DNA from 2 places in the Dyadobacter sp. 22481 genome. Region 1 is predicted to be linked to the other one. Evidence: riboswitches for the same ligand, from Rfam matches in the RefSeq annotation. Region 1 holds a riboswitch; the other holds the start of a gene.
The links. A riboswitch is a leader RNA that binds a small molecule or an ion and turns the genes downstream of it on or off. The one in region 1 is predicted to bind S-adenosylmethionine.
Positions count from the first base shown of each region.

Region 2: linked by a shared signal. The riboswitch ahead of ACTJJJ_RS19580 (cysteine desulfurase family protein) and the one ahead of ACTJJJ_RS22835 (homoserine O-acetyltransferase family protein) in region 1 are both predicted to bind S-adenosylmethionine.

Region 1 is NZ_JBQENV010000003.1:990,846-994,260, forward strand. It holds gene ACTJJJ_RS22830 (glycerophosphodiester phosphodiesterase) at 56-826, shown strand; gene ACTJJJ_RS22835 (homoserine O-acetyltransferase family protein) at 907-1,959, opposite strand; SAM riboswitch class I at 2,091-2,198, opposite strand; gene ACTJJJ_RS22840 (M20/M25/M40 family metallo-hydrolase) at 2,347-3,288, shown strand; gene treA (alpha,alpha-trehalase TreA) at 3,328-3,415, shown strand, end outside.
Region 2 is NZ_JBQENV010000003.1:135,662-139,076, forward strand. It holds gene ACTJJJ_RS19575 (SusC/RagA family TonB-linked outer membrane protein) at 1-11, opposite strand, end outside; gene ACTJJJ_RS19580 (cysteine desulfurase family protein) at 112-1,290, opposite strand; SAM riboswitch class I at 1,407-1,500, opposite strand; gene ACTJJJ_RS19585 (sulfatase family protein) at 1,613-2,980, opposite strand; gene ACTJJJ_RS19590 (sulfatase) at 3,035-3,415, opposite strand, start outside.

The DNA.
Region 1 (3,415 bases):
TGGGGGTAAAAAGAGCCGGAAAATATCTTTTTAAAGGAAGTTTAATTTGAATACAATGAAAAAAGGATTTTTAATGCTTGCAATCGGGCTGATGAGCCTGGTGTCGATGGAAGGTATGTCTCAAAAGAAAAACAAGGTGATCGCGCACCGCGGTGCCTGGAAAAATACGGGTGCTACCGAAAATTCAATCGGCGCGCTGGAACACGCCATCAAGCTGGGTTGCTATGGCAGCGAGTTTGATGTGCACATGTCGGCCGACTCGGTTTTGTATGTTTTGCACGACCATTCGATCCAGGGAACCAATATCGAAACGACCAATTCAGCCGAGCTTTCGAAGATCAAATTGGCGAATGGAGAAGCATTACCGACTTTGGAGGCCTATTTGAAGGCGGGTTCGAAGCAAAAGAAGACTCGTTTGATTCTCGAAATTAAAACTTCCAAAATCAGCAAGGAACGCTCGTTGGCATTGGCTACCAAATGCGTCGAACTGGTGAAGAAAATGAAGGTGGAAAAGATTACCGACTACATTGCATTCAGCTGGGACGTTTGTCTGAAAGTGAAAGAACTCGCGCCGAAAGCACACGTGGAATACCTGAACGGCGACAAAACGCCTGACGAAATCCAGGCGGCCGGCCTCGACGGTATCGATTACCATTTGAGTGTTTTGAAGAAAAAAGAGGATTACATTCCCGCAATGCGCCAGAAAAAGCTGACTACCAACGTGTGGACAGTAAATGATGAGGCAGATTTGAAATACTTCCTCGAAAAGGATGTGGATTACATCACCACCAACGAGCCGGAGCTGTTGCTGAGCCTTTCGAAGTAGTATTTTGGAATACATTCAAATCAAAACTCCCGACCGGCAACCGATCGGGAGTTTTGATTTATAATATCACCAGGAATGCATTAACGAATGCGCGCCATCTGCAACTGCCCGTTCGTTTCCTGCCACGCCCTGATCACCTGCGTAAGCTGCTTGTACTCGATCAGGAAGCCATCGTGGCCGTACAGCGAATCGATCTCCTGGAATGCGGCATCCGGAATGTGCCGGGCCAGGAATTGCTGCTCCGAAAGTGGAAAAAGCAAATCGGACTTAATGCCCAATACCAGCGTTTTCGCCTTCACGAGCCCGAGCGCATGCACGATCCCGCCGCGGTTGCGACCCACATTATGCGAATCCATGATTTTGGACAACGCCCAGTAAGAGAATGCATTGAACCGTTTCACAAATTTGTCGCCCTGGTATTGCTGGTACGACGACGCACGGAACTCGTCGATCTGGTCGGGATTGTCGCGCGCTTGCGTAAAGTTGTAAGTATCATAATTACGGTACGAAAGCAATGCAATCGACCGCGCCGCGCGCATGCCCATTGCTCCCGCGTCCGGGCCTTCCTCCGCAAAAGTCGGATCGGCCTCGATCGCCATCCGCTGGGACTCATTGAACGCGATACCCCAGGGTGAATGGAGTGCATTGGAAGCGATCAGGATCAGTTCTTCGAACAAATCGGGCTTTTCGACCGCCCACTCCAGCGCCTGCTGCCCGCCAAGCGACCCGCCGATGCAGATCTTGATCTTGTTGATCGCCAGCTCCTGCCGCAAAAGATCTAATGTTCCTACGACATCCCGTACGGTAAGTGTCGGAAAGTTGCGGTAATAGGGATGGTTCGTCCTTGGATTTACAGAAAGCGGCCCCGTGGAGCCGTATGCCGAGCCGAGCACATTCACACAAATGATAAAATGCTGCGCAGGATTGAAATATTTGTCGTCGCCTACGAGCCCATCCCACCACTCGGTCGCATTGGAGCTACCGGTAAGCGCATGGCAAATCCAGACGATATTGGTGTCGCTGGCGTTCCTTTCTCCATAAGTGGTGTATGCGAGTTCAAACCCTGGCAATTCACCACCCATTTCGAGTGTGTAGGGATACGGGTATTTAAATGTCTTCTGTTCCGCTTGCATAAGAGCCACAGCACGTGGTTAAATTCAACACATGGTAAAATGGACAGCCGAAATACAAATTTTCGGTTGTAGCTGCGAGACTAAAGCCAATCGGCTTACGGAAATTTCTAACTGTAAGAGCACACGAATTGATTTTATATCTCCTAATAACTTAGGTGGGAATTAGCACCTTTCTCCGATGTGGTAGCAGGTTGCCAGAGGTTCATAGAGCCCATTCTCTCGCCTCTTCTTTATAAATCAACCGCCGTTCAAGGGAAGCAATTGATTGATGGTGCAATATTAAGTGCGGATGCCTGAAAATACAAATAAATGCAAAAATTCTGTCGGTCGCCGGAGCTCGCCCGGGCTGCGAGAGCTTATCTTTGCCCGTCAACTATTTTATATCGAATGAGAATCTTTTTTCACAGTCTGCTGCTCGTTTTGGGCGCTATGCAGGCATCCGGACAGTCTGTAACCCCTTCACCGGAAAGCATCCGCAAGCACATTTCCTACCTGGCTTCCGACAAAATGAAAGGCCGCGGTACGGGAAGCAAAGAGAACGAGAAAGCTGCGAAGTATGTGGCGAAACAATTCAAAAAGTACCATCTTTTACCCAAAGGAACCGAGGGCTATTACCAGCCTTTCACCGCGAAAATCCGACGAATAGTCGTTCCCGATAGCGTTCGCCAAACCCGGAATGTGATCGGCTTTCTCGACAACGGGGCCCAATATACCATCGTCATAGGCGCTCATTTTGACCACCTTGGCCTCGGCCGCCAGGGAAGTTCCAAAGCCGAAAAACCCGAAGGACAAATCCATAACGGCGCCGACGACAATGCCTCCGGCGTGGCCGGATTGCTCGAACTGGCGCGGTATTTTTCAGGAAATGATAAAAAGGAGCCGTATAACTTCCTGTTTATCGCTTTCGGAGCGGAAGAACTGGGGCTCGTCGGCTCGCGGTATTTTGTGAATAACCCGACGTTACCCTTGGCCGATATCAACTTTATGTCGAATATGGACATGATCGGCCGTTACGATCCAGGCCGGGGCGTGGGCATCGGCGGGTATGGTACCAGCGCGGAATGGCCCGTAATTTTTAAGGATGTGAAAAGCGATACGAAGTTTTTTACAGACAACGCGGGAAGCGGCGGCTCGGATCACGGTTCGTTTTACGCCAAACAAATACCCGTGCTATTCTTCCATACCGGCGGACACGACGACTATCACAAGCCGACCGACGACACGGAGAAGGTCGACGCAAATGCGGAGGCTGGCATCCTTGGTATTCAGATCAAACTCATTGAGAATGCGATGTTATTACCAAAACTTAAATTCACAGAAGTCAAATAAGTTATAATCCAGTCTGAAACCCTTTAAAGTCAGTTTGTTTTGTACGGTTTTGTTGCTCCATCATTCACTTATGGCCAGGCTCACATCTCTCCCGAGGAGTTGTACGGAACGCTGTTTCGTGACGTCC
Region 2 (3,415 bases), 860 kb from region 1:
TTTCTTTTCATGATGTGAATTGAAAGTTTACTCTACTTATTTTATAGATTTAATATACAAATGTAATACAACAAAAGACATTACCATACCCGGGCGCCTGTTTTGCACAAATTATGCCCAGCTGGCGGTCCTTTTCCAGCCTGTATGCGCGGACAAAGCCGGATCGGATTCGTAAATCCGCGTGATGGCATTGACCACAAGGTCCAGCTCTTCGAAAGTATTGAATTTGGAAAATGAGAAGCGGACGTTCTCTTTATCGGCCTCGCACGCCAGCGCCTGTATCACATGCGACGCGCCCCCGCCCTGGCAGGCGCTCCCTCCCGAAACCGCGATTCCGATCTGATCCAGTTTCGCCACCACGCTTCCTGTGCTCAAACAGGGAAATGACACGTTCAGCACGTTAGGAACGCTGTTTTCGATGGATTTACTCTCGCCATTATAACAAATACCCTCGATACCGCTGATCGCCAGCTTCGAAATAAGGTATTGTTTCAGTTTACAGACCTTGCTCCGACTTGCGTCCAAATTGCGATAAGAAACTTCGAGTGCCTTAGCCAGCCCCACTATCCCGACGACATTCTCCGTCCCTCCACGTTGGCCGCGCTCCTGTCCGCCGCCGTAAATCAGCGGTTTCAGGTGGTGTTTTTTATGAATGTAAATAAATCCAACACCTTTCGGGCCGTGGAACTTATGGGCCGATCCTACAAGAAAATCGATATCCGTTTCCGCCAGATCGAATTGCACTTTGCCCATCGTTTGCGTTGTGTCGGTAAAAAACACGGCATTATACCGCCTGGCCAGCAAACCGATCGCCTGAATATCCGTCACATTGCCGATCTCGTTGTTCCCGTGCATAAGTGCGATGAGCGTGCGCGGGTTCGCCCGAAGGAGGTTTTCGAGATGGTACAGATCCACGTTGCCGCGCTCATCGAGTTTCACGAAACTGGTTTCGATATCGCCTTCTTTTTCGTGGCGTTTCAGCGTTTGTAAAACCGCCTTGTGTTCGATGCGGCTGGTGATGACGTGGCTGAGATCGTAAGCCTGGATCGCACCGGACAATGCGAGGTTGATTCCCTCCGTCGCGCCGGCGGTGAAATAAATCTCTTCCGGAGAAGCTCCCAGCAGATGCGCTACTGTACGGCGCGCATTATCTACTGCTTCTTTCACTCTTCTTCCCGCACTGTGCGCAGAAGAAGGATTGGCGTAATGTGTGGTCAAAAATGGCAGGATCGCCTCAATCACTTCCGGGTCCAGCGCTGTCGTGGCCGCATTATCCAGATAAATTTCCATGTGCCTTTGTTTGTTGTTGATCAAAGTTTGCCAGCGGTAGTGCACACGTACCCTACGGCTTGCAACAGCCTGGATTACTACGCAATACCAGATTCACTACTGTGGTTGGATTTTCAGATTTATCAATAGAATTAGGTTGGGGCACCTTGACGAGTCACAGGTTGCCAGAAGATCACAGAGCCTAACCTCTCCCTTCGTTCTCGATAAATCTACAAATTCGATAGACAAAGATTGATAAAAGATTTTAAGAATGCAAAATAACGAGGGCGTTTTTTTGAAATTTCCGCCCTTGTTTTCGAAACGCAGGTAACAAACGCCCTCGTTATTTCACTTCTCTTTTCAACTCTTCATACCGCTTTCTAAGCTTTGCCAAGTGCGTTTTCTCCGAAGAACGCTTCGCAAGGTTCACCGTCTCATGCGGATCTTTGGCATTATCGTAAAGCTCCTCATACCCATGCTCTGTGTAAAGCATGTATTTCAAATCCTCAGTCACAACACCTTCCACTTTCGGCAAGCGGGGGCTTCCCAGGTAGGTATGTTCGTAGAAAAAATCCTTGCGGGCCGGCAACTTCTTTTGCTCGACTGCGAGGAGATTGTAGCCCTGAACAGCGGATGGTGCTCGTAGGCCTGCGGCAGAAAGAATAGTCGGCGCAATATCGATATTCAATGCAAGTTGATTGGAGGACCGGCCTTGCAGGCTTTTCGGCAACGCGCCACCGGAGATGATCAGCGGCACACGAATGGATTCTTCAAAACCAAACCACTTACCTTCCAAACCATGCTCGCCAAGCGAAAAGCCATTATCACCCATGAAGATAATGAGGGTATTCTGATCGATTTTCAGGTCTTTGAGCTGCGCTACCATATTGCCCACTACTTCGTCGACGCCGGTAATGAGGCGGTAGTAATCGCGGGTGGTTTGCCGGCGCAGTTCGGGCGTCGATAGCAATGGTTTCCACCGGTCGCGGCCGATGTTCTGGTCGGTGCGAAAGAATGCCGGGAGGCTGTCCCAATACTGCGGCGCGGCAGTGAGCGGGTCGGGGATTTTTACGTTTTCGTATAAGGGTTTGAAACGCTTCTGAACGGGATATTGCGGCGGGTTACCGTCGAGCTCATGCGGTGCTTTGAAGCTTACCGAAAGGCAGAAAGGGGCTTCCTTACCCGCAAAACGTTCTAGAAATTGCGTAATATCCTTGCCGACACTATCGGTGTGGTGAATGAGATGACCGCTTTGATTGACCAGCTCATATGGTGGCTGGCCTTCCTTTTTCGCAGCCCAGTAATCAAACAGCGTATCCGGCTGATTCTTCACCCCGATCCCGAATTTACCTATGAAACCAATCTTGTAACCCGCCTTTTTCAGCAATGCCGGATAGGTGTCGGCCAGGGCAGCGGGTTTGAAATCCACATTAAAATCGTTGATCCCGTGCCTGGACATGTATTGACCACTCAACAAACTTGCGCGGCTCACCATGCATATGGCCGTGGTTACATGCGCATTCCGGAACAAAATTCCCCGTTTCGCCAACGCGTCGAGGTGCGGGGTTTGGATAATATTGTTTCCCATCGCACCCAGCGCATCCCAGCGGTGATCGTCGGTAAGAAGGAAAATGATATTGGGCCTTTTTGCCTGCTGTCCAATTGCCCCCTGTGCAAACAACAGCAGGGCGATAATCATAGTCTTTTGCATTATCGTACAAAGCCAAATAACCTTCGAATCTTTGACATGACCCTATATTTTTCCCTATTTCGCTGCCGCTTGCTCCGCTTCGGGATAGCCCTTCTTCAACAACACAGCCAGCTCGTTGACCGTAATCACGAAATTATTGTCCTTCGCCAGATTGGTAAATTCGCCCGGGTCTTTTTGGTGATCATACAGTTCCACACCAGCCTTGCCCCCATCCCATTCGGTATAGCGGAAACGTTCCGTACGTACACTGCGCCCGAAAATCTGGCCTCTCCGAACCTGTGTATAGGCAGGTTTATTCCAAACGGCAGACGGGTTTTTGAGCAGCGGCGTGAGGCTTTTGCCCTGCAAATTCTGCTTAGGATCGAGCCCGCATAGCTCGGCCAGTGTCGGGTAAATATCGACGAGCTCCACCGTCCGACCGGATGCTTTTCCCTT